DNA from 3 places in the Pseudogracilibacillus sp. SO30301A genome. Region 2 is predicted to be linked to each of the others. Evidence: predicted binding sites of a transcription regulator. Region 2 holds the regulator's gene; each other region holds the start of a gene.

Region 1 (10,807 bases), on a different contig from region 2:
TAATAATTACCGTATCACCATTATCAACAAGGCGCTGCAACACAGCCAAAAGACGTTTAATATCATCAGCATGTAGTCCAGTTGTCGGTTCATCTAAAATATAGACTGTTTTGCCATTCGAACGTTTATGAAGTTCGCTCGCGAGTTTTACACGTTGGGCTTCACCGCCAGATAGCGTCGTAGCAGGTTGACCTAGTTTGATATAGCCTAACCCGACATCAAATACAGTCTGCAACTTTCTTTTTATTTTCGGAATATTACTGAAAAAATCCACTGCTTCTTCTACTCGCATATCTAATACTTCAGCAATATTTTTCCCTTTAAATTTAATCTCTAATGTTTCACGGTTATACCTTTTACCTTCACAAACTTCACAAGGAACATAGACATCTGGTAAAAAATGCATTTCAATTTTTAAAATTCCATCCCCACGACATGCTTCACAACGTCCACCTTTTACGTTAAAGCTAAATCGCCCTTTTTGATAACCACGAATTTTCGCTTCATTTGTTTGCGCAAAAACATCTCGAATGTCATCGAACACTCCTGTGTATGTTGCAGGATTAGAACGTGGTGTTCTACCTATCGGCGCTTGGTTAATATCGATCACTTTATCAATAAACTCTAACCCATTTATTTTTTCATGTATACCTGGACGATGTTTACCTTTATATAAATATTTTGCCAAAGACTTATACAGAATCTCGTTGACGAGTGTACTTTTTCCTGAACCAGAAACGCCTGTTACAACGGTCATCACACCGATCGGAAATCGAACATCGACATTTTTTAAATTATTTTCTTCGGCACCGAAAACTTCAATGTATCGATCATCAAGCGGACGCCGCTCAGTCGGAAGTGCAATAAATTCTTTTCCAGACAAATATTTTCCGGTTAATGATTTTGAATTTTTCATAATACTTTTTGGCGTACCATTCGCTACAATTTCGCCACCATGATCACCAGCACCAGGGCCGATATCGACAATCCAGTCCGCAGCAAGCATTGTATCTTCATCATGTTCGACGACAATTAACGTATTATCTAAATCACGCATATGTTGCATAGTCTGGATTAAACGATCATTATCACGTTGATGCAACCCTATTGATGGCTCATCTAGTACATATAAAACTCCTGTTAAAGCAGAACCAATTTGTGTGGCAAGACGAATTCGCTGTGCTTCTCCACCAGATAATGTTCCGGAAGAGCGAGCCATCGTTAAATAATTGAGGCCAACATTCATCAAGAATAGTAGTCGGTCATTAATTTCTTTTAAGACCATTTTTGCAATTTGAGCATCTTTTTCATTTAATTCAAGCATTTGGAAAAACTCATAGGCTTCTTTTATCGATAATTCTGTGACTTGTCCAATATGTTTATCAGCAACAAAGACAGCAAGCGCTTCTGTATTTAAGCGATACCCATCACAAGTAGGACAAGCATTTTCTGCCATATATTTTTCCAATGACTCACGTGTAAAATCAGAGGAGGTTTCCCGATAACGGCGAGCAATATTTCCAACAACTCCTTCAAACTGAATTCGATTATTCCTTTCTCTGCCGAAATCACTGACATAATGAAACGTAATATATTCGCGGCCACTACCGTATAAAATTTTATCCATCTGTTTTTTCGGTATATCTTTTACGGGAATATCCATATCAATTCCATAATGATTACAAACACTTTTTAGTAATTGCGGATAGTACTGAGAACTAATTGGCTCCCAAGCCTCAATTGCCCCTTCGTTTAATGATAATGTCCAATCCGGAATAACAAGATCGAGATCGACTTCTAAATTCGTCCCAAGTCCATCACATGTCGGACATGCGCCATATGGAGCGTTGAATGAAAACAGTCGTGGTTCTAGTTCATCAATTGAAAAACCACACGCTGGACATGCATGACTTTCGTTCATGACAATTTCTTCTTCCCCAATAATATCAATAATGACTCGTCCTTCACCCAATGGGAGTGCCGTTTCTAGAGAGTCTGTTAAACGGCCTTCCACACCATCTTTTAAAATAATTCGGTCAACAACAACTTCGATGGAATGTTTTTTATTTTTATCAAGTTTGATTTCTTCTGTTACTTCACGCATCTCACCATCTACTCGGATACGTACGTAACCTTCTTGCTGTAGGTTTTCGAGCAATTTTACATGCTCACCTTTTCTTCCGGATACAACTGGAGCAAGAATTTGAATCCGCGTCCGCTCCGAATAGCCCATCACTTGATCAACCATTTGTTGAACAGTTTGTGAGGAAATTTCGATACCATGAATTGGACAAACAGGGCGACCAACACGCGCGTACAATAACCGTAAATAATCATAAATTTCTGTTACTGTCGCAACAGTCGAACGCGGATTTTTACTTGTTGTCTTCTGGTCGATAGAGATCGCCGGAGATAACCCTTCAATCGTATCAACATCCGGCTTATCCATCTGCCCCAAAAATTGCCTTGCGTAGGCAGATAATGATTCTACATACCGACGCTGACCTTCTGCATAAATTGTATCGAAGGCTAGCGATGATTTACCTGAACCTGATAATCCGGTAACTACAACTAATTTGTTTTTTGGTATATCAATATCAATATTTTTTAAATTATGGGCTCTTGCGCCACGAATTTTTATTTTTTTTCCAGGCATGATTTGCTTTCATCCTTCCAACCTATTAGCCTTCTACTTTAAGTTCAAAAATGATATCACGAAGTTCAGTTGCTCGTTCAAAATTAAGCTCTTTTGCCGCTTCTCGCATTTCTTTTTCCATCTGTTCGACCACTTTTTCCCGATCTTTTTTCGGCATGTTTATAACTTCCGCTAAACCTTGATCTGTATATACTTCTTCATCTTCCGCAACATGGGTTGCTCGTATTAAATCACGAACTTCTTTCTTAACGGTTTTCGGTGTAATTCCGTGCTTTTTGTTAAATTCCTCTTGAATTTTACGACGACGATTCGTCTCATCTATTGCCACTTGCATTGATTTTGTTATATTGTCTGCATACATAATTACTTGACCATTTTCGTTACGCGCTGCCCGTCCAGACGTTTGAATTAGGGAACGTTCCGAACGAAGGAAGCCTTCCTTATCCGCATCTAAAATTGCTACAAGCGAAACCTCCGGGATGTCCAGCCCTTCTCTAAGCAAGTTAATTCCAACTATTACATCATATTTCCTTACACGTAAATCGCGGATAATTTCGATGCGCTCGAGTGTTTTAACTTCGGAATGCAAGTATGCTACTTTTAAATTAAGTTCTTTTAAGTAGTCCGTTAAATCTTCTGCCATTCGTTTTGTTAAAGTTGTTATTAATACTCGTTCATCTCGCTCAATTCGTTGATTAATTTCTCCAATGAGATCATCAATTTGACCTTCAATTGGTCGAACGTCGATTTTCGGATCTAATAACCCGGTCGGTCGAATAATTTGCTCGACTATTTCTTTCGTATGTTCCATTTCATATGGACCAGGGGTTGCAGAAACATACACCTTTTGTCCAGTTTTCTTTTCAAACTCTTCAAATTTAAGCGGGCGGTTATCGAGTGCAGACGGTAATCTAAATCCATGATCAACAAGCATTTGTTTTCTTGCTTTATCTCCGTTGTACATTCCCCGAATTTGTGGTAATGTAGCATGAGACTCATCGATTACTACAAGGTAATCGTCCGGAAAGAAGTCGAGCAATGTATATGGTGTAGAACCTGGCTCCCTTAATGTAATATGTCGGGAGTAGTTCTCAATGCCTGAACAAAATCCCATTTCACGCATCATTTCAAGATCGTAATTCGTTCGCTGTTCCAAACGTTGCGCCTCTAACAAACGATTATCTGCTTTTAATTCTGCTAACCTTTCCTTTAACTCTTCTTGAATACTATTGATTGCAATTTTCATCTTATCTTCACCAGTAACGAAGTGAGAAGCAGGGAAAATAGCTACATGTTCACGATCACCGATAATTTCTCCTGTTAATGCATCTACCTCCCTAATTCGGTCAATTTCATCCCCAAAAAATTCAATCCGGATACAGTGTTCCTCCTTTGAGGCTGGAATAATCTCCACAGAGTCACCCCGAACACGGAATGTACCCCGTTTAAAATCAATATCATTGCGCGCATATTGAATGTCTACGAGTTTCCGCAATAATTGATCACGTTCAATTTCCATCCCCATCCGAATGGAAAGAACCTGGCTTTTATATTCTTCTGGAGAACCTAACCCATAAATACAAGATACACTCGCAACAATTAATACATCTCGTCTTTCAAACAAAGCTGATGTTGCCGAGTGCCTCAGTTTATCTATTTCATCGTTAATGCTCGCATCTTTTTCAATAAATGTATCAGTAGAAGGAACATATGCTTCTGGCTGATAATAATCATAATAACTAACAAAATACTCTACAGCATTGTTAGGAAAAAACTCTTTAAATTCACTATATAATTGACCAGCTAACGTTTTATTATGTGCAATAACTAATGTTGGACGATTTATCTTCTTAATAACATTTGATATCGTAAATGTTTTACCTGTTCCTGTTGCACCAAGTAATGTTAAATGGTTATTTCCTTCTTTTACTTGTTCAACCAGCTTTTCAATTGCTTTTGGTTGATCTCCGCGTGGCTCATAAGATGAAACTAGTTCAAACCTTTCTGCCATATTTAGAACTCCAATCTATATAAGTCTATCATTAATTTTCAACCATTATAATTGTACCATATTACCGAACTAACATTCCATATATACGTTTATTTATCAAACTCTTTTTATAATGACAAATCTATAATTTCAGCACCCATTAAATGGTGTGCCAATCTACAATATTTAAGACATAATTTTTGATACGTACCAGGTTTATGAAAAAGTAAAATAAAATGTGTTCGTATAATCCGGCATTGCTTGTGTTTGCCCAACAATATTCATATCTGGATCATAAATACCAAATGATGTATAACATCTCTTACCGTTACATTCACTTCAACTGTATCACCAACAGAGAATTCAGTTTGTTCCACGTCATCATTGTCAACTTCCGGTCTTTTTGGAATAGCTAAAACAGCACTCCTCCTTATCATTCCTTTATTGTTAACTACATCATAAAATAAAAAAATTACAAGTTGTGACTTTTTACACATCTTGTAATTTCTTTTAAAAGCTTTATTATATCATTTTGCTGTGGAAGCTTTTATTGGAAAAAAATTTGGATCCTCTGCAAAGATAACACCTAATTCGTGATGATCTTCCTCGTAGAATGCACTATTTACAAACCGTACTTCTCCCTGATAATCTAATATATTAAGTTTAAAAAACGCTCCACTATTTTGTAATGCTTCATAGAATTGTGACGAATTAGTGACGACTTGTCCATTTACTTTTAATATAGTTTCCCCAACTAAGATACCTAAACGATCTGCACGACTATTTGGTATTACCGTCAGTACTTTGACTCCTTGATGTAATGGAGTGAAATATGCAGGTCTTTTCCGATCCTTTGTCCGGTGTCGATATGTCATCCATTCTTTTCCTATCAAAGCAATAAATATTGCAATAAACGACAGAAATGGATAAAACAAACTACCAATTGCAATTGTCAAAACTACTAAACTTAAATATAAAGTTGACTGTGACAGTTTCTCTGCAGCTTTCTGTGGAAGTTCACTTCTCACTTTATAATGGTAGCCAATAAAAAATGGAAACATGATTAAACTAAAAGATTGGCTTCCATATTCAAAATAAGGCCAGAAAGGAGAAATTCCAGTAATACTTTCCGTTGGTATTAAGGCAAAAAACGGAATAAATATTAGCTTTTTCAGGTGATGCTCACCGATCCAAATTCCTCGTTCACTTAATGTTAAAGCAGGAAAAGATTGTTTGCTTTTATTAAATCCGATTAATATCGATTCAACAAGTAAAAACAGTCCAGTTAAAATAGCAATAGAGATAAAATGTATAACCGTAATATTATTATAGTTTACATAGGCATCTAACGAACCTAAATCAATAAACGGTAAAATCAAAAGCAAAATAAACGAAATTCCAATGGTATAACTGGCCGATAACATCGCAGTTGAGCCAGTTATACTTAGTATAAACATCACTATAACTAGTACAGCCATTATCTCGAAGGAAATAATAATCCCAAAACTAATAGCTAAAAGAGAAATGATAATGCTGAACAAAAGCGAGACTATGAAGGTCTTACTTCCTTCTGAAAAAATATCGTTTACCTTCATTCCAAAATATGTTCTTTCTTTTCGAATTCGTTTATATCCTGTTATAACAAACAGGAGCATTCCCCAGTAAAATAAAGGATTTATAAAAAGTTTTCCAATACCTTTAACCAATTCAATTAGCCATGTTTCTAACATTATCATTCACCTGCTCTTATGCTATCTTAATGGAACATTACCTCTCACAGAAGTTGCACACATTCTTTTCATTTTTCTATTATGTTTTTATTTATACAGTTCTTCCAACGCTTTTTGTAGTTGTAAATCCTGTTCTTTACTTCGAATTATCTCGATAACTTTTGACTCAATCGCATATGCCGTTTCTTCGTTAATTTCTCCATTTACTGTAAGATCATGATCTTTTTGAAATTCCATTACCGCTTGTTTCGTTTTCTTATCGAAATATCCGTCGTCTCGTTTTGTATCATATCCAATACCTGATAGCATAATTTGTGCATTTTTAATTTGTTCATCTGTATTATCAAGTTTTAATGTTTTTTCAACCTGGATTGGATTTGCATAAAAGAACTCCGGCTGTTTTTGCTCTATGGTTGGTTCTACCCCAACTTCATTTATCCAATTACCTTTTGGAGATAACCATTTATAAAACGTTAATTTAATCGTACTTTCTTCTTTTTTGTTACCGATTGGCACTGCTTGTTGAACAGTCCCTTTACCGAAACTTGTCGTACCAACAATATCATAACCAATTTCTTTCATTGCTGCTGCCAAAATCTCAGAAGCAGAAGCACTTCCCTCATCAATAACTACACTAATTGGATAAGGTTTTTTCTCTTTTAAATTCGTATAAAACTTGTCTTTTTTCCCTTCCCCATCCTCAATTTGTAAATAAGGAATGTCATCTGGAACAAAGGAATGTAAAATTTCTTCTATTGAATCGAGTAAACCTCCTGGATTACCACGAACATCTATGACAAGTCCTTCAATTCCATCTTCTTCTAAAGATAGTAAGATTTCTTCAAATTCATTTGCAGTCGTTTCAGAAAATGAACTTATTTCAATAATCCCGGTTTTCTTTCCATCAACTGTTTCTAATTCTTTATGAACCGTTTCAATTGGTATATCTTCACGAACAATTTCCACTTCAAAAGGTTTAGAAGAACCTTTTCTCTGTACTAATAATACAACTTCCGAACCTTTTTCCCCTCTTATTTTTTCTACAGCCTCATTCAAATTAAGTCCTTCTAGTTCTTCATCATCTACTTTTAGAATTTGATCATTGGGCCGTAATCCTGCTTTTTCAGCAGGTGAATCCTTTATCGGTGCGACAATGGTTACTTTTCCTTCCACCATGCTTACTTCAGCACCGATCCCTTGGAAAGACGATTGAATTTGTTCATTAAATCTTTCCATCGCTTCAGTATTCATAAAAGAACTGTATGGATCATCTAATGTTTCTAACATGCCTTGAATAGCGCCTTCTAGTAATTGATTTTCTTCAACACCCTCGACATAATGTTGTTCAATCAATTCATACGCTTGTTTTATTGTTTGCATATCTTCATCTAACTCACTACTATTACCTTCTTTTACAAAGGGAATTTCAACTTGTTGACTTACTTTTGGTTGCAATAATTTCAGACCAGCAAATGCACCTAAAAATCCAACTGCAAAAGTAACTAAAATAAAAATAATTAACTCACGCTTTTTAAAAGTCATTCTTCCACCTCAAATATTGTGAAAATCGTTACTTTCTATAGTTTACCATAAAGGTCAAGTTTGTTCCTACAATTCTTTGTCGAATCTTTTACTTTAAGTATCAATTGGGGAGCCTAAAATGTTTAACTCTAAACACGAACGATTACAGGGATAGAATAGTGTATGTAACTATTTCAACCGTAGAATTTTACTATGCGTATACTTTAAAGTAAATTCGGATAGTAATCAACCTACTGCTACGGAATTACACAACACTTATCCACTGACTGTTGATGAGCCGTGCCTGCTTAAATCAATAGTTCAGAGCAGAAAACAACCCTAGCACTTTCTGAACGGTTTATGGCAATTAGCAAAAAATTATACAAAAGCAGAAAAAGGAAAATCCGAACTATTACAAACTTCTATTATAGAAATTTGAATTATAGTTCGGATTTGTCTATGAATTAAAATCCTTTGTCTCTACTTATTTAGTTATATTTATGAACCTATATTTTTAAGGTAAGTAACCCATTGGATTTGCTGGATTTTTATATCCGCCCGGATGTACTTCAAAATGTAAATGTGGTCCTGTTGAGTTTCCAGTACTTCCTATAGCACCGATTTGTTGTCCTTGACTTACAGTTTGCCCAACAGAAACTGAAATGCTGCTTAAATGTGCATATAACGTTGTTGTAGATCCATGGGAAATCATAATTGTGTTACCATACCCATTCATCCAACCTGCATAGGCTACAACACCTGCAGATACTGAATATACTGATGTTCCAGTTGGTGCTGCAATATCAATACCGTTATGCATTTTACCTACTTGTCCGGTAATTGGATGTATTCTAGGTCCATATCCAGAAGATAATCTTCCAGATGCTGGCCAAATAAATCCGCTCTTACTTACAGTAGATGACTTAGCTGATGGAGAGTCTCCAGTTGACTTTGAACCTCCAGATGAATTTGAGCCTCCAGTAGACTTTGAGCTTCCAGATGAATTTGAGTCTCCAGATGAATTTGAGTCTCCAGCAGAATTTGAACCTTCAGGTGAATTTGAACCTTCAGACGAAGATGCTTTTGCCGCAGCACGTTCACGTTCTTCTTGTTCCAATCTTGCTTTTTCGGACTCTGCTAATTCTTTTGCTTGTTCAACGACAGCTGCTTGACTATTAATAAGTTGTTGCTCGTCTTCTAAACTTAAATTATGCTCTTCTAATTCTTCATATTCTGTTTCAAGGTGAGCTTTAAGCTTCTCTTTTTCTGACTTTTGTTTATTGAGTTTATTTTTTAATGATTCTAAGTTTGCTTTTTGTTTTTCTTGCTTAGCCTTTTTTTCCTCAACATCAGCTTTTTTCTGTTCTACTTCTTTTTGTTTTTGTTCTAATGCTCGTTGATCTGCTTCCTGCTCTTCCATGATACTTTTATCTTGATCCATTATCGAGTTTACCGCAGAAGATCTTGAGATTAACTCATTAAAACTCTGTGAACCTAGAATTACTGTTATGTATTTTTCATTCCCTCCAGTTTCCTGGATAGAACGTAGTCGGTCTTTTAATAAAGCTTCTCGTTTTTTAATTTTTTCTTCCAACTCTTTAATTTCTGCTTTTAATTGTTTTATTTCTGCTTCTAATTCTTTAATCTCTTTGTTTGTAGCTTCTATCTCGGCAGACTTTGTTTCGATATCTGCTTCCGTTGCATCCAACTCATTCGAAATTTGTTTCACTTTTTCTTCAACAGATTTTTGGCTGCTTAAATTTTTGTCCATTTTATTTTCAACATCTTTTTTATCACTATTAATGTTGTTTTGTTTTTCATTCAGTTTACTTTTCTCTTTTTCTAATTCTTTAATTTCTTTATCAACTTTTTGAACAGATTCCGCTGAAATAGAATGATCGACAATTGACATAGCAATTACAAAAGTAATTATTATACTAATAAATCTAAATCTTTTCATCGTTGTATTATCCCCTCTTGCTTACTTAAAATGTTATTACCATTCATAAATAAATATTTTCTAGAATTAAACTTTTAAAAACTTCCGCACACTCATTCCACTTCCCAACATTCCAATAAGAGCACCAACTAAGAATATAATCCCTGATAGCTGCCAAATAAACGGATTAAATGGAAGCAGTTTAACAAAATGGAATGATGTTTGTCCGCTAATATTTTCTATAGCTAGATAATAAGCTGTTGTAATTACTATAATTGGAAGAATTGAACCTAGAATTCCCAAAAGCAGTCCCTCAACAAAAAACGGCCATCTTATAAATCCATTCGTTGCTCCTACTAACTTCATAATTCCAATTTCTCTACTTCTTGCCATGATTGTTAGTTTAATTGTGTTTGAGATTAAAAACACAGCCGTTAACACAAGACCTACAATCAAAGCTAGTCCAATCACTCTAGCATAATTATTGAATTTAAATAACCTTGGAACAACATCTTGTCCGTAAATAACTTTATAAACTGGATCAAATTTTTCAATTTGGGATGCGATCTTTTCTGTATCTTGTGGATTTTTTGCTTTTACTACATACGCATGGTTTAGTGGGTTATCTTGCTCAAACATTTCCCAAGCTTGCCCTTCTTCTCCCATACCTTCAACGAGTCCCTGCAATTCATCATCTTTAGAAGAAAAGCGAATCGTATCTATCCCGGAAATTTTTTCTATTTCATTATTTAAATTTTTTATTTCATCCTCTTCCGCTGTCAGTTCAATCAATACTTTTATTTCAACATCTTCTTCAACTTTATTCGCCATTTCATTAATATTTAACATGAGCGCAACAAACGTACCTACAAGTATCAACGTAACTGTAACGGCCCCGATCGAAGCGACAGACATCCAACCATTACGAAAGATATTTTTTGCACCTTCACGAAAATGTCGTTTCAACGTAC
Region 2 (10,807 bases):
CAATCTTTCAATCCCCTGGTTCTGGAAATCGCCTTCAAGTAATCTCCGGCATATATGGGATGCAAGTAGCGAAAAATATGTTAGCAATAGAAGAAGAAACACTCGATTTTAAAATAGATGGTTTTATTGCAAAACCGGAAATTACTCGTTCAAATCGCAAGTTTATAACATTGATCGTAAATGGTAGGTATATTAAAAGTCCTGCTTTATCTCATGCAATTATTCGAGCGTATGACACACTACTTCCGATACATCGTTATCCAATTGTGGTGATGAGCATTCAATTAGATCCAATTTTAATTGATGTTAATGTTCATCCTACAAAATTAGAAATCCGATTTAGTAAAGAAAAAGAATTAATCGCTCTAATTGAACGAATGATTCGGGACGTTTTTAAAAAGCAAACGTTAATTCCAACGATTGAAGAGAAGCCAAAAAACATGCAAGAAAAGGTAAAAACAGAGCAAGAGAAATTTGTATTCTCTCCTTTTAAAGAACCTGAAATAAATCAAGTAAATCATAATCAACGAGTAGTTACTGAGCATATTAAAGAACCTCAACATGAAGAGCGGCTTGTAGATGATAAACCTAACGATGATCTTGAACAAGAAGCAATTTCTTTTTCTGAATCTGAAGATGATTTTAATGAAAATACTAATGAAAGAGAAGGATACAACAACGAGCAAGAACGTGTGCCACCAATGTATCCAATTGGTCAGCTACAAGGAACGTATATTTTAGCACAAAATGAAAATGGTTTTTATATGGTTGATCAACATGCTGCACAGGAAAGAATTAAATATGAATTTTATAAAGAACAATTAGCAAAACCAAATGGAACAGAACAACAACAATTATTGTTTCCACTTACTTTTGAATTTACCACGAATGAAAAGACATTTATAGAAAACAATTATGATCAGTTACAACAAATCGGTTTGTTTTTAGAACCTTTTGGGAATAATACGTATGCAGTACGGGCATTTCCAGGCTGGTTTCCAAAAGGACAGGAAGAGGAAATCATTCGCGATCTTGTCGAACAAATTATCCAAGAAGGGAAAATAAACATTGGAAAATTGAGAGAAGAAGTCGCTATTTTGATGTCTTGTAAACGATCTATTAAAGCAAATCATTACCTTACTGATCAAGATATGGTACGATTATTAGAAGATTTAAGAAAAACGAATGATCCTTTCACTTGCCCACATGGAAGGCCAGTGATTATTCATTTTACCTACTATGAAATTGAGAAAATGTTTAAACGTATCATGTAGAATGAATAATTTGCCATCTGTCGTTAAACCTATTATATAGGTTGTTCAAATACAAAAAACGATTGAGGTGCAATATGGATCGACAGTATTTAATCTTGTTCTTAAATCAGTTGTTAGCGAATTATTTTGTTATTTATGTAAAGCTTCATCGTTATAAATGGTTTGCGAAAGGCGAGCATGTATTTCAACTTCAGCCTATTTTTGAAGACCTTCATTGTACATGGAAAAAAGATATTGATCGTCTTAGTGATCATATTTTATCAATGGATGGAAAGCCATACGCAACAATGATAAAATATGTTAAAGAAGCAACTATAGAAGAAGCGACAGCGGATGATGATGAAGAAGAAATGATGGAACAATTATCCGACGACTTTACACAATTAACGGAAGAAATAGAGGAAATTGGTTTTAAAAGAGCGAAAGAAGTAAATGATGAACTTACTTTATATTTTCTGCTCTCTTTACAACAAAATATCAATAAATACATTTGGAGACTTAAAGCATATTATAAATAGTATCATGGCAGGGGAGAAAACGTGAAAAATGTCATCGTAATTGTTGGACCAACAGCTGTTGGAAAAACAAAACTAAGTATTGATCTTGCAAAGTGTTTTCATGCTGAAATTATAAGTGGGGATTCCATGCAAGTATATAAAGGACTCGACATTGGTACAGGAAAAATTACAGAGCAAGAAAAAAATGGGATCCCCCATTTTATGCTGGATATTAAGGAACCTGATGAATCCTTTTCAGCGGCAGAATATCAAACTTTAGTACAAAAACATATAGAAAAAATCAATGACAGAGAAAAAGTTCCTATTTTAGTAGGTGGAAGTGGCCTATACATTCAGTCTGTTTTATACGACTATAATTTCAATAATCGAAAAAGGGATAATCAAAAAACAAAAAAGCTTGAACAAAGATTACAAGCAGAAGGTAACCAAGCATTGTACGAAGAACTAAAGCAAATCGATCACGAGCAAGCAAAAAAAATCCATCCCAATAATTATAGAAGAGTAATTAGAGCCCTTGAAATCTATGAAACAACTGGTCTAACGATGACTGAGATTCACCAACAACAAAAAAACAGTCCTCGTTATAATCATATTATAATTGGGTTGGAAATGGATCGAAAAACACTGTATAATCAGATTAATAAACGAGTTGACCAAATGGTAGCTGAAGGATTAATTGAAGAAGTTACTTTCCTGTACAATAAAGGGTATGAAAACTGTCAATCCATGAAAGCGATTGGCTATAAGGAAATCATTCCGTATGTAAAGGGCGAAGTTGATTTTAACATAGCAGTTGAAACATTAAAGAGAAATTCAAGGCGCTATGCAAAAAGACAATATACATGGTTTAAAAATCAATTGGACATAGAATGGTTTCAGACTGACATTTATAACAATACCCCATTTCAATCGATAGTCCATACGATTGAAAATGCAATAACAAAAAAATATAGTATACCTTGTTAGAAAAGGAGCTAAGGTCTAAAATAAGACCTCGGTCTTCTTAAAAATATAGATAGAAAATGAGGAGGAGAAAGAATGGCTCAACCAGTCAATATTCAAGATCATTATTTAAATCAGCTTCGAAAAGAAAGGGTTGCTGTAACGGTATTTTTAACAAACGGCTTTCAATTAAGGGGGATTGTTAAAGCATTTGATAACTTCACAGTATTACTGGAGTCTGAAGGAAAACAACAACTCATTTATAAACATGCAATTTCTACATTTGCACCATCAAAAAATATAGAAATTGATAATAAAGAATAAATTTCACCACCCCTGGCTCTTGTATACTTACATACTCATTACCCATAATTTCGGGAATTTAAAAGCGATTTTCTCGTTTTGAGATTCGCTTTTTTTCTGGGCATTTATCACAAATAATACTTTCTGTCGTATACTAAAAGTGCGAGGGGTGATAATTTGAATACGCAAATGATTCACAACGATAACGGGAAAATTAATATTATATTACGTGAGCAGAATAAAAATAGTACAAAAAAACAAACACCTTATATTTTAAAGAATAATCAAGAATTAAAAACAATTGATAATCATTTTTCATCTTTTGTTGGCTTAAAGCATTTTAAAGAAATTATTAAAGAAATATACGCTACAAGAGTAATGAATAGTAAAAGAGAGCAAATGGGTTTATCTGTTAATAAACAAGTGCTTCATATGATTTTTAAAGGAAATCCAGGAACAGGTAAAACGACGATCGCCAGAGAATTAGGAAAAGTTTTATATAAATTAAATATCTTATCAAAAGGCCATTTTATTGAAGCGGAAAGAGCAGATTTAGTAGGGGAATATATTGGTCAAACAGCACAAAAAACGCGCAATTTAGTACAAAAAGCTTTAGGTGGTATATTATTTATAGATGAAGCTTATTCCTTAGCTCGTGGTGGGCATAAAGATTTTGGTAGGGAAGCAATCGATACATTAGTGAAGCAAATGGAGGATCATCAAAATGATTTTCTCTTAATTTTAGCAGGTTATCCAGAGGAAATGAATCGTTTTTTATCTTTAAACCCTGGATTAAAATCCCGATTTCCTTTTCATATTCCTTTTCATGACTATGGTTTGGATCAATTGATTGAAATTGCGATTCAAATGGCAGCTGAAAGAGAATATGAACTATCAGATAAAGCGATTTGGAAGCTTCGTGCACATTTAAGAGAACAAACTACTTACAATACTTCCCATTTTTCAAATGCAAGATATGTACGCAATGTTATTGAGAAAAGCATCCGTATGCAAGCAATCAGATTATTAAGTGTAAATGATTATACGATGAAAGATTTATTGGAATTAAAAGCGGAAGATATACAGTTTGAAAATTAATATCATAGTATAAAAAGACTATTATTAATTGCAATTTTATCTGAAAAGAGGGTTACTATTTGGCAAATGAAAATGTTTTAATTATGGCTGTTAAAAAAAGTACGGAGACGGACTATCATTTTGAATCTTCTGTAGCAGAATTAAAATCGTTATGTCATACGGCTGGCGGGAGAGTAAAAGAAGTAGTAGTTCAAAACCGAGAACAAATTCATTCTTCTACTTATGTAGGGCAAGGAAAAATAGAAGAAATTAAACAACTTATTTTAGCAAATGATATCGAACTTGTTATTAGCAATAATGAACTATCTCCCGGACAGTTACGTAATTTAAATGATTATTTCGGAGTTCGTGTAATTGACCGTAGCCAACTCATTTTAGATATATTTGCCAGCAGAGCAAAAACAAAAGAAGGACAACTCCAAGTAGAGCTCGCACAATTACAGTATATGTTACCAAGGTTGCATGGAATGGGGTTAGTTTTATCCCGATTAGGTGGTGGAATCGGTACAAGAGGCCCGGGTGAGACAAAATTGGAGACGGATCAACGACATATCCGGAGACGTATTGATGAAATTAAAAGACGTTTAAAAGATGTTGTAAAGCAAAGAGAACAGTACCGCAAAAGAAGAAAGTTAAATAAAGTATTTCAAATTGCAATTGTAGGTTACACAAATGCAGGAAAATCAACTCTTTTTAACCGTTTAACAAATGAATCAGCTTTAGAAGAAGATTTATTATTCGCTACACTTGATCCATTAACGAGGAAAATTCATTTACCATCAGGTTTTCAATGTCTGATCACGGATACAGTAGGGTTTTTACAAGATTTACCTACTTCTTTAATAGCCGCTTTTAAGTCTACTTTAGAAGAAGTAACAGAGGCTGATTTTTTACTCCATGTTGTAGATGCATCTCACGAAGGTAACGAACAGCATCAGAAAACAGTTAAGGAAATTCTTCATGAACTTGATGCTGATCAAATTCCAATGTTAACTTTGTACAATAAAGCAGATTTACTTCATGACGACTTTTTTGCTACTCAGCATCCGTATATGGTAATGAGTGCATATAAAAAATCAGATCGCGAAAATTTATTAATAAAGATAGAGGAGATATTAAAACAAGAGTGGATATATTATTCATTATCCCTTTCACCTGCTGATGGAAGGGTAATGAATCAATTTGGAATACAATCAATCGTGACAAAAAAACAATATAATGAAGAAACGAATATGTATGATGTAGAAGGGTTTATCCGCGAAGACCACCCTTTATTGGCATATTGTAAAGGAGCAGAAGATAAATAAATGCTAAACAATTTAGTACTACAAGCTGAAACAGACTGTGCGACAATTTTTGATCAAGTAAATAAAATGGTTGAAGGAAACCAGAAACGCGTGCTTGATGCCTTTAAGTCTGAACAAATTGGTGATTACCATTTTAATTCAACGGATGGTTACGGTTATGATGACAGTGGACGTGATGGACTGGAAGCGATCTATGCCAGCGTATTTGGAGGTGAAGATGCACTTGTTAGACCGCAAATAGTATCAGGAACTCATGCGATTGCAACAACTTTATTTTCCTTATTATACCCTGGTGATGAATTACTGTATATTACAGGAAGTCCATATGATACGTTAGAAGAAGTTATCGGAAAAAGAGCGAACAGTCCAGGATCATTAAAAGATTATCAAATATCTTATCAGGAGGTTGCTTTATTAAATGATGGTTCAATAGATTATAATGGTATTAAATCAGCGATTAATAAAAAAACAAAAGTAATCGGCATTCAACGTTCCAAAGGGTATGAAGATAGACCATCTTTTACAATTGCTGAAATTGAAAAAATGGTTTCGTATGTAAAACAAATTAATCAAGATTTAATTGTCTTTGTTGATAATTGTTATGGGGAATTTGTTGAAGAGAAAGAACCTCTCCATGTTGGAGCCGACATAATCGCTGGGTCTTTAATTAAAAATCCCGGTGGTGGGCTTGTACGTGCAGGAGGATATATAGTTGGAAAAGAGGAATTAGTATTAAAGGCTGCAAACAGATTAACAGCTCCGGGACTTGGAAAAGAAGCAGGAGCAACCTTACAAATGTTACAGGAAATGTACCAAGGTTTTTTTCTCGCACCTCATATTGTTGGTGAAGCACTTAAAGGTGCAATCTTCACATCTCGCTTACTTGATTTACTTGGAATTAAATCTACTCCATTTTTCAATGAGAAAAGAACAGATATCATCCAAACCATTACATTTGGAAATGAAGAATCAATGATTGCTTTTTGCCAAGCCATTCAAGAAAATTCTCCGATTAATTCATATGTAGCACCTTATCCAAGTGAAATGCCTGGATATGACGAAAAAGTAATTATGGCTGCTGGTACATTTATTCAAGGATCTAGTATTGAATTGTCGATAGACGGCCCAATAAAACCTCCTTTTATTGCTTTCATGCAGGGAGGATTAACCTATGCACATGTGAAGATTGCAATTACGGAAACCATAAAAAAATTGATCGAAAAAGACCAACTTGAATTCTCGAAAGAACTTGTAAAAGATGTTCAGAAAATCCGGTGAAAATGACAATTTGCATAGGTGGAAATTCTGCTAAAAAACCCCACGTCCTGTTGTGGGCAACGCAGAAGTCGCCACTTAAGGTTGTTAACTTGATTTTGCCACTTCTTGGAAAAACAATCAACTTTTCCAGCGCAAAAGAGCTTCTGCTCGTATTAACTGCATACACTCCGCAATTCAAAGCTACGGCGTCTCAAACTGCGACGTACAGGAGACGTCTCTAGTGTCGATGACGTCAGAGGTCAGAGGACGTGACGTCATCGACCGGAGCATAGGATGTACTAGTATCGGCATTACTGAAAAACGCACATATCACTCCTAGACGACCTCAATCCTTTTCATCTGAACACGCACTAAAATAGTAATTTTAAAAAGCTAGGGAATAATCTCTAGCTTTTTTCATGATAATTAAAAATTACGGTATAATCCAACGACTTTACCTAATATGGAAACGTACTTTAAACGGATCGGCTCCATCGTATCATTTTCAGGTTGGAGACGAATATGATCGCTTTCCTTAAAAAATCGTTTAACAGTTGCCTCATCTTCATCGGTCATTGCTACTACTATATCACCGTTTTCTGCGGTAGTTTGTTGTTTAACAATTACTCGGTCACCGTTAAGAATGCCAGCATTGATCATGCTTTCCCCTTCAATTTCAAGCACGAATAAATTGTCGCTTTGGTGTGCAATAGAACTGGGAACAGGGGTGTATTCTTCAATATTTTCAATTGCAGTTATTGGCGACCCAGCGGTTACTTTACCAATTACCGGCGCATATCTTGCAGCATCTTTTACTATATGATTATCGGACTGGTCTAATATTTCAATTGCCCGAGGTTTTGTCGGGTCTCGTCTTATGTATCCTTTATTTTCAATTCGTTCTAGATGACCATGCACAGTGGAACTTGAAGCAAGTCCAACCGCTTTTGCAATTTCTCGTACAGAAGGTGGATAACCTTTTGTTTCTACTTCATTTTTAATAAAATCAAATATCATTTGTTGTCTTTCAGAGAGTTTCTTCAATAGGGAGCACCTCACTTTTTCTTATTACTCTTATAGTACCATTTCAGTGATAAAAGTCAAACATAAGTTCCCTGTTTAGGCTTATAAATGTTTAAACTTGAAAGAGTTATCTCTAAAGCATAATATAGAAGAGTATGTAGATTTCGTTTAATTTTTTACTAATTTTAAAAAATTAAGTACAATAGTAGTAATGAGGTGATCATGATGATGTCAAAAGAAAAATTAAACCGAATTAATTACCTCGCAAATAAATCAAAAGCAGAAGGACTTACAGATAAAGAACAAAAAGAACAAAAAGAACTTAGAGAGGAATATCTCCATAATATTAGACAGTCTTTTACAAATCAAATAAGTAATTTAACTGTTATTGATCCAGAAGGACAAGATGTTACACCTGAAAAAGTAAAGAAATTAAAAAAGAATAAAAAATTTAAATAAATTTATTACTTGAAAGGAAGATAGCATGTTATCACAAATTGAACAAAAAGCAATTAATACTATTCGTACATTATCCATTGATGCAATTGAAAGAGCAAATTCAGGTCATCCAGGTTTACCGATGGGTGCGGCTCCGATGACTTATTCGTTATTTACCGATTTTATGAACCACAATCCCAAAAATTCAAAGTGGTTTAACCGTGATCGTTTTGTTCTTTCAGCAGGTCATGGTTCTATGCTATTATATAGTCTTCTTCATTTGTCAGGATATGATGTCACTATAGAAGATCTTAAAAGTTTCCGTCAATTTAAATCAAGAACTCCAGGACATCCAGAAGTTTTAGATACAGATGGAGTGGAGGCAACAACAGGTCCTTTAGGACAAGGTGTCGCAATGGCTGTAGGAATGGCTATGGCAGAAGCTCATCTTGCTGCAAAATATAATAAAGATGGTTATAATATTATCGATCATTATACATATTCATTAGTTGGTGATGGAGATATAATGGAAGGTATCTCTCACGAAGCAGCCTCTTTAGCTGGTCACTTAGGTTTAGGAAAATTAATTGTACTTTACGACTCTAATGATATTTCTTTGGATGGAGATTTAGACCGTTCATTTTCTGATAATACACAAAAACGATTTGAAGCTTATAACTGGGAAGTAATCCGTGTTGAAGACGGTAATGACCTTGCCGAAATTAGAAAGGCAATAACAAAAGCCAAAGAAAATACGGAGCAACCAACATTAATAGAAGTAAAAACAATTATCGGATATGGTTCACCGAATAAATCAAATTCATCAGCCTCTCACGGAGCACCACTAGGAGCAGAAGAAGTTAAACTAACAAAAGAATATTATAAATGGGAACATGATGAATTTTATGTAGATACAGATGTATACAATAATTTTGAAGAAAAAGTAGTTAAAAAAGGTGCGCAATTAGAAGAAGAATGGAATAAATTATTTAATGAATATAAACATAATTATCCTGAACTTGCCACCGACCTTGAACTAGCAATAAACAATAAGTTACCAGAGGATTGGGATAAAAATCTACCTCGTTATGAAGTTGGAAAAGATAAACTTGCTACTAGAGTAGCTTCAAGTGATGCTATTAATGCACTCGCAACGTCAACTCCAAATTTATTTGGTGGTAGTGCTGACTTAGCAAGTTCAAATAATACGATGATTAAAGATGACGGTGACTTTACGAAAGCAAGCTATACTGGTAGAAATATATGGTTTGGTGTTCGTGAATTTGCTATGGGTGCAGCATTAAATGGAATGGCTTTACACGGTGGTTTAAAAGTTTATGGCGGAACATTTTTCGTATTTAGTGACTATTTACGTGCTGCCATTCGATTATCTGCCATTATGAATACACCGGTTACTTATGTGTTTACACATGATTCAATTGCTGTTGGAGAAGATGGACCGACACATGAACCTGTTGAACAATTAGCATCACTTCGAGCGATGCCTAATTTATCAGTAATCCGTCCGGCTGATGGAAATGAGACACAAGCAGCTTGGCGGTTAGCATTAGAATCAAAAGACAAACCTACTGCACTTGTTCTAACACGTCAGGGCTTACCAACACTTCCAAACACTGGTAATACAGCTTATGAAGGTGTAAGCAGAGGAGCTTATGTAATTTCTGATGCTAAAAATGAGCCTGAGGCAATTTTACTTGCTACAGGTTCTGAAGTCAGTTTGGCTATAGAAGCCCAAAAAGCTTTATTGGACAAGAATATTGATGTAAGGGTAGTAAGTATTCCTTCATGGGATCGTTTTGAATCACAGGATGAAACATATAAAAACAAAGTAATACCTTCACATATTAAAAAGAGAGTTGCAATTGAAATGGCTTCTTCATTTGGTTGGGAACGATATGCAGGTGACGAAGGCAAAATTATTGCAGTTGACAAGTTCGGTGCCTCAGGAAAAGGTGACGTTGTTGTAAAAGAATATGGTTTTACAATTGAGAATGTTGTGAGACACGTAGAAGATTTATTGAAGTAACCTTATGTTTGTCTAATTATACCGAATTGTTTATACTGTAAAAGGAAATAGTTAAGGTTGCATTTTATTAAGGAGGAAATTGTTTCATGTCGACAATATGGGTAGTGCTTATTGCTCTCTTGGCACTGATAGCAGGAGTTGCTCTCGGATTTTTTATTGCTAGAAAATATATGATGAACTATTTGAAAAAGAATCCACCAATTAATGAACAAATGTTACGTACGCTAATGATGCAGATGGGGCAAAAGCCATCACAGAAAAAAATTAATCAAATGATGCGTGCAATGAACAATCAAATGGATAAAAAATAAGGAAATTAAAGCCTGTTATATCAACGTTTGTAGGCAGTTATTTAAAATTAAATAATACTAATTTCACATTCTTTTTTTGGAAATTGGTTAATCTCTCATCTATTTTCTGACAATTTAAATGTCATAATTTTAGATGATAAAAGAACAATACACCTTTTTATAGGATAGTTTAATCGCTAACTTATAAGGAGGTGTTTTTTGTGTTGTTTTGGGACTGTGTCAGGGAGTATTATTACGTTTGTTATTCCCGAGATTTTACAAAAAAAACGATGAAGAATTAAGAATCAGG
Region 3 (10,807 bases), on a different contig from region 2:
AAATTCAAGTATTTATTATACCATAGATTAAGAGAATTGTAGCTATAGTTTTATAGCACAGATTAAATTTCCTTAATGTTTATATTTGTAAGTTATGATAAAATTGATATAGCAAAAAGTGGAAAGGAATTGTATGATTTTGTTTAAAAGAAAAGCCTCAAAAATATCAGGGGTAGATGCCATTTCTGAATTAGAAAAGGTAACGATAGGCGATATAGAGCAATGGATTTATATACGTGGTGAAAATTGTCATCTTCCTATTCTTCTGATGTTGAGGGCCAGGAACAGGACAAATTGGTTTTATGAGAAAGTTTCAACAACAACTTGAAAAGAATTTTGTTGTTGTACAGTGAGATCAACGGGGATCTGGATTATCTTATTCAAAAAATATTCCGTTAGAATCTATGAATATTGACCAATTTGTTCATGATACGATAAAGATAACAGAATATATCTTAAAGGCGACTAAACCAAAAAAAGCTTTATTTAGTGGCACATTCTTTGGGAACAATTATTGGTATGTTAGCAATCTCTCGTGCTCCTCAACTATTTCACCGTTACTTCGGGATATCACAGGTAGTCCATGTGACCGAGAATGAAACGTTTTCCTATACACATGTACTTGAAAAAGCAAAACGAGAGAATCATGAAAAAGCGTATAAAGAACTGCTGAAAATAGGTCCCCCTCCATGGGATGATGTAAAATATGAACGGGTTCATCAGAAATATGTGGAAGCATTTGGTGGTGGAATTACTCGTGACGGAAAGATGGTAAATAAGATACTGTTAAGTTTGTTTACAAGTAAAGAATATACATTACTCGACTGTTTCCGATATTTTAAGGGGATGTATTTTAGTTTAAATAATTTACGAGCGGAAATGAGAACAGTAGATTTAAACGAACAAGTGGATCGGATTGAAATACCTATTTATTTTTTAATGGGAAAATATGACTTAACGGCACCATATGAACCAACAAAAGGCTTTTTTGAACGTATTGATGCCCTGAAAAACAGTGGATTTTGTTCGAAAAATCTGCCCATACTCCATCGCTTGAAGAACCAGATAAATTCAGGAAAATCATTATGAGAGAAACGAATCGTGATTAGATGTAGTAATTTAATTTTGAGTGTATTAGTTGCTTTTAGATTTAATATATGTTTAAAATAATTCAACAATACTAATTTGCGAAGAACGACCGAGAGTAGTAATGCAAATCCCTTTTACAGAGAGCTGGCGGTTGGTGAAAGCTAGTAAAATTTGCATGCGAAGTACAGTCTGGAGCGATCTTATTATTATAATAAGACGGTGGAGTCATCGTTAACAACACCAAGTGGTAGATGAATTGTTCATTTACAACAAGGGTGGTACCGCGAGTATAAATCCTCGTCCCTTTTTTTAGGGATGGGGATTTTTTGTTTTCATTTATAAGAATTTAACGGAGAGTGATAAAAGTGGATATTTTACAGGACTTAAAGGACAGAGGATTAATTCAACAAACAACGGATGATGAAGGTTTACGAAAACATTTGGCCGAGAACCAAGTGACCTTATATTGTGGTTTTGATCCAACGGCAGATAGTTTGCATATTGGACATTTAATGCCGATTACGATGTTAAAACGATTCCAGTTAGCAGGTCACCGACCGATTGCTTTGATCGGTGGGGGAACAGGAATGATTGGAGATCCTAGCGGCAGAACGAGTGAGCGTTCCTTAAATGAAGAAAATGTTGTTCACGGTTTTTCCGATAGTATTCGGAAGCAAATCGCAGGAATTCTCGATTTTGATAATAGCAATAATGCAGCGATCGCAAGAAATAACCACGATTGGCTTGCAAATTTAACGTTTATTGAATTTTTACGTGATGTTGGTAAGCATTTTACAGTAAACTATATGTTAGCTAAAGATGCTGTTGCTTCACGAATTGAACATGGTATTTCTTACACGGAATTTAGTTACATGCTTCTTCAATCATATGATTTTATGAAATTATATGAGGAGGAGAATTGCTCACTACAAATTGGTGGTAGCGATCAGTGGGGGAATATTACGGCAGGTATGGAATTTATTCGTCGTACTCGTGAAGATGAAGAAGCAAAAGTGTTTGGTTTAACAGTGCCACTTATTACAAAAGCAGACGGAACTAAATTTGGAAAAACTGCCGGTGGTGCTGTATGGTTAGATGCTGAAAAAACAAGCCCATATGAGTTTTACCAGTTCTGGTACAATACAGATGATCGTGATGTCATTAAGTTTATTAATTACTTTACTTTCTTAAATCAAGATGAAATTAGTGAATTACAAACTGCAGTGGATGAAAATCCAGGAGCACGTGAAGCACAGAAACGTTTAGCGGAGGAAATGACAAAAATGGTGCATGGGGAAGCGTCGTTGGATCAAGCAATTAAAATTTCTGCAGCATTGTTTAGCGGCGATGTTAAGCAATTAACGAAAGAGGAGATTGAACAAGGCTTTAAAGATGTTCCGACATATGAACTTGAAAAACAAGATGTGAACTTAGTCGACTTATTAGTTGATGCAAAAATTTCGTCATCTAAACGTCAAGCAAGAGAAGATATTACTAATGGGGCAATTTACATTAATGGTGATCGGAATCAGGATGTACAATACGTCGTTTCGGCAGAAGATCGCTTGGAAGATACGTTTACAATTATTCGTCGCGGTAGAAGAAAATACTTTTTAGTATATTTTAAATAAGTAATAAGCAGCAGGGTGCTCCGCCGCGCCTTTGATCTTGGTGGAAATGCGGGAGAATAGGGGTGCGGTTTTCTCCTGCGCCTCTGTTCTCATTGAAAATGGATGAGAAGAGGCCCGCGTTGCTCTTCCGTGTCCCTGATGCCAGTAGAAATGATTGAGCAGAGATTCTTCGCGACTTGTTCTCTCCGATTACCTTCCAAAATAGGTAGTATACAACGCATTTATCCAGAAAATTTTGATAAGCAGATAAGTTCTAAAGGTTAATAGTAGCACCACCTAGCCTCAAAGGTGTACTTAGTTTTTTAATTCTCCATACTCTTCGCCCAATGTCCACCAATCTTTTGGCTGCGGTCAAGTATAATTCCGGCATCGGTATAGCTCGAGGCACGTAAAATAGCAGTTGCTCCAAAACGGTCTCTAATTGTATCCATTACATATCCGATATCTTTTTGCTTCGGTCGCTCATCAAATAAATCAAGCTGTGTATCCATATCATCTGTTAAATTGGTTAGGGTTACATAGACCCGTCTAATCTTACTGTATCCGTCATAAAATTTATTGAAAAGTTGGACGCACACTTGATGCATTTCCATCGTAATATTTGTTGGAGTACCAATGGAAATAGAGCGGCTGAATCCCCCACCTGTTTCGCTTGAATAACCGATTCCCAAATGAATGGTTCTTCCCGCTTTTTTTGCGGTACGAGCTCTTCGGCACGCTTCTTCGCAAAGGTCAAGAATACAAGTGAGTGCTTCTTTCTTTGTATAATCTCGTAATAGGGAAATACCATGTCCAAAACTTTCTTGAGTAGTTTTTGTAAAATCCCCAAAAACAGGGCTTAAATCAATTCCCCACGCATGCCAATATAGTTGTTCCCCCATGACCCCGAAATGTTTTTTCAAATGAGAAAGAGGAAACTGGGCAATTTGACCAAGAGTGGTAATACCTAATCGGTGTAAATTTCGTTTCATTCGACTACCAATCCCCCAAATTTTTTCTACTGAAAAAGGCCATAACTTATTCGGAACATCTTCATAGGTGCATTCCGCAATTCCACTTTCAATTTTTTTAGCATGTAAATCCATCACTACTTTTGCTAAAAATTTATTATCACCAATCCCAATTGTGCTCGTAATTCCAAAGTCAGTTAATATTGCATCTCGGATTTGAACAGCAATCTCCCTGCGATTTCCAAACAATTTCTCTAACCCATTCACAGTAATCCAAACTTCATCCACCGAATATTGATGAATCGCTTCTTTTGGAGCAAAAGAATTAAGTAATCTAGTAATTTGAAGTGACACGTGCAAATAATCGGCCATATTTGCTTGGACAATATGAATTGCTGGATCGTTTGGTAACTCGAAAAAACGACTGACATTACTAATTCCATGCTTCTTTTTTAATGCAGGAGAAGCGGCTAAGACGATGCTTCCGGGGCGTGATGTATCTCCAACGACTGCAAGCATGACTTTCATTGGATCTAGTCCTCGTTTTACAGCTTCCACACTTGCATAAAAAGAACGCATATCAATACAAAGGACATCATTTTTTGGATAAAGTGAATAATCCATTGTTTTACCTCCAATAATAAGAACGTATGATTTATTGTATGTAAAAAATAAATAATAAACAACAGAAAAAGGAATGTTTGTTCTTGTAAGTTGCTGGAAGTTATGTTAAGATAAGAACAAACGTTCAGGAGGTAAAAGAAAATGATGTGCTGTATAAAAAAAGCTGTGCAAACTGGAAGAAAGGTAAATATTATTTATTTAGCCAAGTCGGGATCTATTTCAAAGCGCACCATCCAAATTATTTCGTATACGGATGATCATATTACTGCTTTTTGTTATATGCGAAATCGATTAAGAACGTTTAAAATAGCAAATATTTTGGCGGTAGAACAGAGCCAGCAGAAGTTGGAGGCATATGCATGATGAAAGTACATGACCGTGGAACGATGAAATGGGTATCATTAATGTTACCCGAACATGTTGAGATGTTAAAAGAAGTTTTTGTTGAATATAAAGAAAAACCAATTCTTGATGAACAAAAAATGATAGAGATTGATCAAACATTAAAGTTTGCATTAGAACATCAAGTGGTAATTGAAATGACATATTATCATGATGGTGAATTTTTAACCTTGCGTGGAAGGCTAGATAAAATCGATCAATGGAGAGGGTATATTGTGTTAAAAAATGAAGATGGGTTCCATGTTTCGTTATCTAGTATTGTTGATGTAGAAGTATGTAATTAAGAGTCCGACCGCCCTGCAGATGGAATTTTTATATTGTGGTAGCTTGCGTGAATTATGCGTACCCTTGCGAAGGTTTTTTTGCTTGTTAGGGCATGCAAGATGTACCCGCGTTCCTCTATGAGAGATTTCTGCTTATCAGAGTCACGGAAGATATTCTTGCGTAATTCAGCGAAGGAGTTTCACTTAGAGGTCACGCAGGCATTTTCTTATTTGTTCAACCCGATTAATATATCCAAATCTAATGTAATTTCGGCGGAATCTTGTTCAATAAATGAGTTAATCCGCGAGCGATTAGCTGACCAGGTAAGAGGAGTCATTTTTACCAAATTCTCACGATCTGTCTTGGTTAAAATCTGTGAATTGGTTACTTGTTGAATAGCTAGAAGTTGAAAGTTTTTTTCAAAAAGAGATACAGTATGGTCATTTTTATAGTCGCTATTTTTCTCATCAATAAAAAGTGCTTCTCTTAGTTCTTTAAGATAATTGGGACGGGGGACTGCTTTAATAACGAGTCCATCCTGAACTAAAATTCTTTTAAACTCACCATAATTAGCGGGGGATAAAATATTAAGAATGACGTGAAATGATGTATCTGTAAAAGGTGTTCTCGCTAAATCGCCAACAAACCAAATAAAATCAGAATAATTTTTGGTAGCCATTAAAATGCCTTCTTTAGAAAGATCAAGACCCACTCCAGTAATAATATTATTTTCTTCAATTTGATCTATAATTGAATGTAGATGCGATCCCTCCCCACACCCGAGATCCGCAATTATAAACGGGTTGGTCAAAATAATATGTTCTTTAATAATTTGTGCCACTGCCTCATGCAAAGGGGAGTATAGCTTACTTTCCGAAATGAGTTTATACCTAGTCTCAAACAAATCTTTACCGTAATTACTTTTGACAGAACGGGTCATAAAATTAATATATCCTTGTTTGGCAATGTCAAAAGTATGATTATTTGTACAGACTACACTTGAAAGGTTTACCACTTTAATAGATTGATCACAAAGTGGACATTTAAAATTTGTCTTAAACTTATTAATTAAATTTGTACTATTTACTTTTTTAGACATATCATTTAGTCCTTTCTCAACGCAATAAATGAAAAAGATTATTTAATACGTACTATACAACTTCCCTTACAGCAAAATCAAATATCCGTAATAATGAGAAAGTAGGTAAATACATTGGGAAAGTACATGATCGTGTGGAACGGTGCAATTTTTTCATGTCCTAAGGAAGTTGAAAATCAACCTCAATAACATTCTCAGCGAACAGTTAGCTTTGTACCTTATGGAAAATAATTATGATAATCAAACTAACTCAACAACTCAACAATAGTGAATCACTTCTCAAAGTTTGTTGTTGTTTTCGATAAATGTCTGTGATGATGAAATAATAAAGGATAAGACAAATTACTTTTAATTCGAGATAATTTGCTAGATACTAGAGATAAGAATATGCAACAATTAACTGGAGGCATAAAAAATGCTTACAATTGCTGGACATCATCATATTTCAATGATTACTAAAAATGTACAGCGAAACGTTCATTTTTACCGTGATCAATTAGGCTTACGGCTCGTTAAAAAAACAGTCAACCAAGAAACTCCATCAATGTATCATCTTTTTTATGGAGATGAAACAGGAAGCCCGGGTACGAGCCTTACATTTTTTGAAATGCCATTTGTTGGATCAACATACAGGGGAACAAACGCAATCACTAGAATAGGGTTACTAGTAAGAGATGACGAAGCGCTCACTTATTGGAAAAATCGTTTTGAACAGTTGAAAATTTCGCACGACAAATTCATCAATTATAGCGGGAGAAAAGCATTGCCATTTCAAGATCCGGACGGGCTAGAACTTCTACTAATGGACGGATCTGGAGAAGAACTTCCTTCCTTTTGGAAAACGTGGGAAAATTCTTCTGTTCCTAAGAAATATCAAATTTTGGGGATGGGACCGGTGGAGATGACGGCTAGGCGCCCACAGAAATTAATCAACATGCTCGAAAGCTTATTCGGTTATGAGAAGGTAGGAAACAAAGAGCAAGAGGCTAGATATCAATCTGTATTGGGAGCTCTTTACAGTGAAATTGTCATAAAAGAGAAAGATGGAGAGACGGAAAAACCAGGAAAAGGGAGTATTGATCATCTGGCAATTCGGGTAAAAGATGTACAAGAAATGAAAAAATGGGAAATGAAAATAAAAGAACGCGGATACCCTGCTACAGACATAATTGATCGTCATTATTTTCATAGTCTATATTTTAGAGATGCAAACGGGATTAAATTTGAATTAGCGACAGATGGTCCTGGATTGCATATCGATGAGGAGCTTGAGAATTTAGGAGAATCATTAACTTTGCCACCATTTTTAGAAGAAAAACGCCAAGATATTGAAGTGAAATTAACACCAATAGAATGCAGGAGGAAAATATGAACTTAAAAGGAATTCATCATGTAACTGCAATAACGAGCAGTGCAGAAAAAAATTACGATTTTTTCACGTACACATTGGGAATGCGTCTCGTTAAAAAGACAGTGAACCAAGATGATATTCAAACATACCATCTATTTTTTGCTGATGATAAGGGTAGTCCAGGGACAGACATGACATTTTTTGATTTTCCAGGAATTCCACAAGGAGTCCACGGGATTAATGAAATAGCAAAAATATCCTTTCGCGTTCCAAGCGATGTTGCATTGGAGTATTGGATAAAACGATTTGACCGTCTAAAAGTTGAGCACACGGGAATTGAAGAACAGTTCGGTAAAAAACTTATCTCATTTACCGATTTTGATGATCAGAAATATCAATTAATCTCAGATGAAAATAACGAAGGCGTGGCATCGGGAACACCGTGGCAAGATGGCCCAATTCCTCTAGAACATGCAATAACAGGACTCGGTCCAATTTTTGTACGTATTGCACAGTTCGATTATTTTAAAGAAATGCTTGAGAAAGTTTTTTCTTTTAAAGAAATTGCCAAAGAAGGAGATTTTCATCTGTTTGAAGTAGGAGAGGGTGGAAATGGAGCGCAAGTAATTGTGGAACACAATGTAACAATGCCTCCAGCTCGTCAAGGTTACGGCACTGTTCACCATGCAGCATTCCGCGTAGATAACCGGGAAGAACTAGCAGAATGGGATACACATATACGAAAATTTGAATTTCAAACATCTGGGTTTGTAGATCGGTTCTTTTTCGGATCCTTATATGTCAATGTAGCCCCACAAATATTATTCGAATTTGCCACAGACGATCCAGGATTTATGGGAGATGAACCGTATGAAACACTCGGGGAAAAATTATCGCTCCCACCATTTTTGGCACCGGAACGAGATAAAATTGAGCAGTTAGTTCGTCCAATCGACACGATAAGAAGTACGAAAAAATTTGAAAAAGAGTACGAATAAAAAATGGAGGTGAGCTAGCAAGCTTACCTCTATTTACCATATATGAACCATCACCTGAATATACGATTGCACGATAATATAAAATACAAGAGCGTACTTCCAATTGAATTTTAATCCGTTTGTAAACAAGCTCAAACCATTAGAGGCACTGAGCACAATAACAGGCATAATTACAGGTGAAATAAGAATTGAAATTACACTTCCAGATGTAACGGCAAGCACAATCAGTTCAGGTGGATATGGTAAATTCATGCTACTTAAAATCCCGGCAACAAGAACCATTACCGTTAAAGGACCTAAACCGAAAAAACCTAAAATAATGACGATAAACGGTAATAAAAAGAGCGGATTAATAATTGGAAAATACTCTTGCATAACATTAAGACCAATCACAACAGTACCTGCAAACTCTGTTTGTCTTAGTCCGAATATCAACACTCCGACAGTGAGCATAACATTTAATTGATATGCTTGGTTAAGCATACCTTCTTGGAAGTAATCTTTTGCAACACCAAATAGTTTATAAGCTCGTTTTTTGATAAAATAGAATGCAATGATCCATAAGATAATTACAATTGGGATAATGAGTAGTAATTTGATATGGAAAAGTCCGTGGATTAAAAATATCGTCCCAAATAACGATATAAAAAGAAAAACAAATTCAATAACCTTCTTTTTTCTAACATGTTCATGGGAAGCATTTTTAAGTACTTCTTTCATATTTGCTTGAAGAACTTCCGTGACATTAAAATCGTATTTTCTTTCTTTAAAAGAAGCAAAAATTACGGCTAAGATTGTTCCAATTACCGCAACACTAAGTCCTTGTAAAATAGCAATCCAAAGAGATGCACCTAATGTTTCAACAGCAAATATAAAGCTAGGAATACTCACGACCCACAATGTCGATAATGCGAAACCACGGAGTAGGGCAGTTCCTTTAAAATTTTCCCACATCTCTGTCTTTTGTTCTTTTAATATAACGTTAACAAATTGATACATCATCGGTATTGAGCCAAAGAGTAAAAAATAGGCAATAATTTGAGTAAAAGCAGTTAAACTAAAGTAAAATTTTTTGCTTGTGTTAAGAAATTTATAAAATACACTCATAATATCTTCAATGTATGGTTCTTCTCGAAGTACCCAGCTTATTAATGGAACGACTACTAATAACCCAATCATATCACTCATTAACAACATTCCGCTGAAAAGGCTATCCACTACAGAATAACCTGAATAAAATAAAACAATTATTCCAGCTACTAGAATAAAGATTGGTAATTTAAACTTTGCTATAGATATATAAAGCAAGGAAAAAATAAACATACTTATCCCGACGATTGACAAAACATCTAGAAGAATAGCAATCTCAAAAAAAGCGGTAAAAAAATAAAGAATTGCATAAGTTGCAATTAATAACCGCAATCCCCATGTTGTAAAAGTTTTCATAAATTATCCCTTCAGTTTATCATTAAGAAAAATCACTCATTACCATCTTACCATAAGATTATGAGATTTTTTTAACTAAAGAAAAGATTAAAAACGAGCGAATTATTCACTCGTTTTGAAAAAGCTATATTGGACTATTAATCAGCTAAAATAATGAAATAACCTCACAGATTATGATTTAACCATGGGAAACGGAAAATAATCACGCCCGACCACATTGACCAGCTAGTTTGCAAAATATCCATGTAGGTTTCAATTTAACCACGGGAAATGCGAAATAACCACGTGAAAATTTCTTACACTTCATCATCTGACTGCTTTTTTTGTACTGGTTCCTCTTTGTTTAAAGTAGATACCTTCCTCAGGACCTCATCCAAATCGAGTCCGGTCATTTGCGTAACACTTTCTTGTAAATTTGCTAACGTACTTGTCACCGTCTTAGGTAGACCGGTTACTTGATCACCTTTTCCGCCATCTAATATCCGGATTGATTCCACTTTACTTAATGGATCCGCAACGGCCGATGCATATTCAGGGAGCATTTTAATAATCATTTCGGTTAGCATAACTTCTTTATGTTTATTAAGTGCCTCTGCACGTTTTTCAATCGCTTCAATTTCTGCTGCGCTTTTTAAACGAATGACTTCGGCATCAGCTTTTCCTGCTTCCAGTCTCGACTCTGCTTCCGCTTCAGCTGCTTTTAATTGCTCATAAAAAGCGGCATCGGCTTTTTCCCGGCGGACTTTTACTTTTTCTTGTTCAAGCTTCACTTGCCTTTCTTCCTCTAATTGTTTAATTTTAAGATTTTCTTCGCGATCTTGACGGACGATCATAAGTCGTTGTTTCTCAATTTCAAGATTTCTTTCTTCCTGTTCTAACAGATAAGCGGCTTCTGACTTTGCTTTTTCTCTTTCTGTGACTGCTAAAATTTGTGCATCTTTAATTTCTTTTTC

Evidence for each region. The regulator LexA, encoded in region 2, represses DNA repair genes until DNA is damaged. The targets are predictions, from matches to a motif close to CGAACATATGTTCG.
Region 1: the regulator LexA is predicted to act here: its motif matches at 4,733-4,746, upstream of uvrB (excinuclease ABC subunit UvrB).
Region 3: the regulator LexA is predicted to act here: its motif matches at 4,408-4,421, upstream of SPD89_RS08065 (WYL domain-containing protein).

Annotation. Positions count from the first base shown of each region.
Region 1 is NZ_JAXHDD010000007.1:1,653-12,459, reverse strand. Features, by position in the region: gene uvrA (excinuclease ABC subunit UvrA) at 1-2,656, opposite strand, end outside; gene uvrB (excinuclease ABC subunit UvrB) at 2,682-4,667, opposite strand; gene SPD89_RS05460 (hypothetical protein) at 4,928-5,143, opposite strand; gene SPD89_RS05455 (PDZ domain-containing protein) at 5,174-6,376, opposite strand; gene SPD89_RS05450 (S41 family peptidase) at 6,464-7,918, opposite strand; gene SPD89_RS05445 (murein hydrolase activator EnvC family protein) at 8,412-9,857, opposite strand; gene ftsX (permease-like cell division protein FtsX) at 9,924-10,807, opposite strand, start outside.
Region 2 is NZ_JAXHDD010000006.1:113,030-123,836, forward strand. Features, by position in the region: gene mutL (DNA mismatch repair endonuclease MutL) at 1-1,274, shown strand, start outside; gene SPD89_RS05370 (Dps family protein) at 1,349-1,792, shown strand; gene miaA (tRNA (adenosine(37)-N6)-dimethylallyltransferase MiaA) at 1,814-2,758, shown strand; gene hfq (RNA chaperone Hfq) at 2,831-3,058, shown strand; gene SPD89_RS05385 (AAA family ATPase) at 3,215-4,135, shown strand; gene hflX (GTPase HflX) at 4,195-5,442, shown strand; gene SPD89_RS05395 (methionine gamma-lyase family protein) at 5,443-6,720, shown strand; gene lexA (transcriptional repressor LexA) at 7,126-7,743, opposite strand; gene SPD89_RS05405 (DUF896 domain-containing protein) at 7,948-8,181, shown strand; gene tkt (transketolase) at 8,207-10,207, shown strand; gene SPD89_RS05415 (YneF family protein) at 10,294-10,518, shown strand.
Region 3 is NZ_JAXHDD010000011.1:78,377-89,183, reverse strand. Features, by position in the region: gene SPD89_RS08080 (hypothetical protein) at 502-1,089, shown strand; T-box leader at 1,182-1,397, shown strand; gene tyrS (tyrosine--tRNA ligase) at 1,455-2,720, shown strand; gene SPD89_RS08070 (DNA polymerase IV) at 3,023-4,294, opposite strand; gene SPD89_RS08065 (WYL domain-containing protein) at 4,436-4,657, shown strand; gene SPD89_RS08060 (YolD-like family protein) at 4,654-4,980, shown strand; gene SPD89_RS08055 (putative RNA methyltransferase) at 5,187-6,059, opposite strand; gene SPD89_RS08050 (ring-cleaving dioxygenase) at 6,475-7,431, shown strand; gene SPD89_RS08045 (ring-cleaving dioxygenase) at 7,428-8,408, shown strand; gene SPD89_RS08040 (hypothetical protein) at 8,442-9,854, opposite strand; gene SPD89_RS08035 (flotillin family protein) at 10,151-10,807, opposite strand, start outside.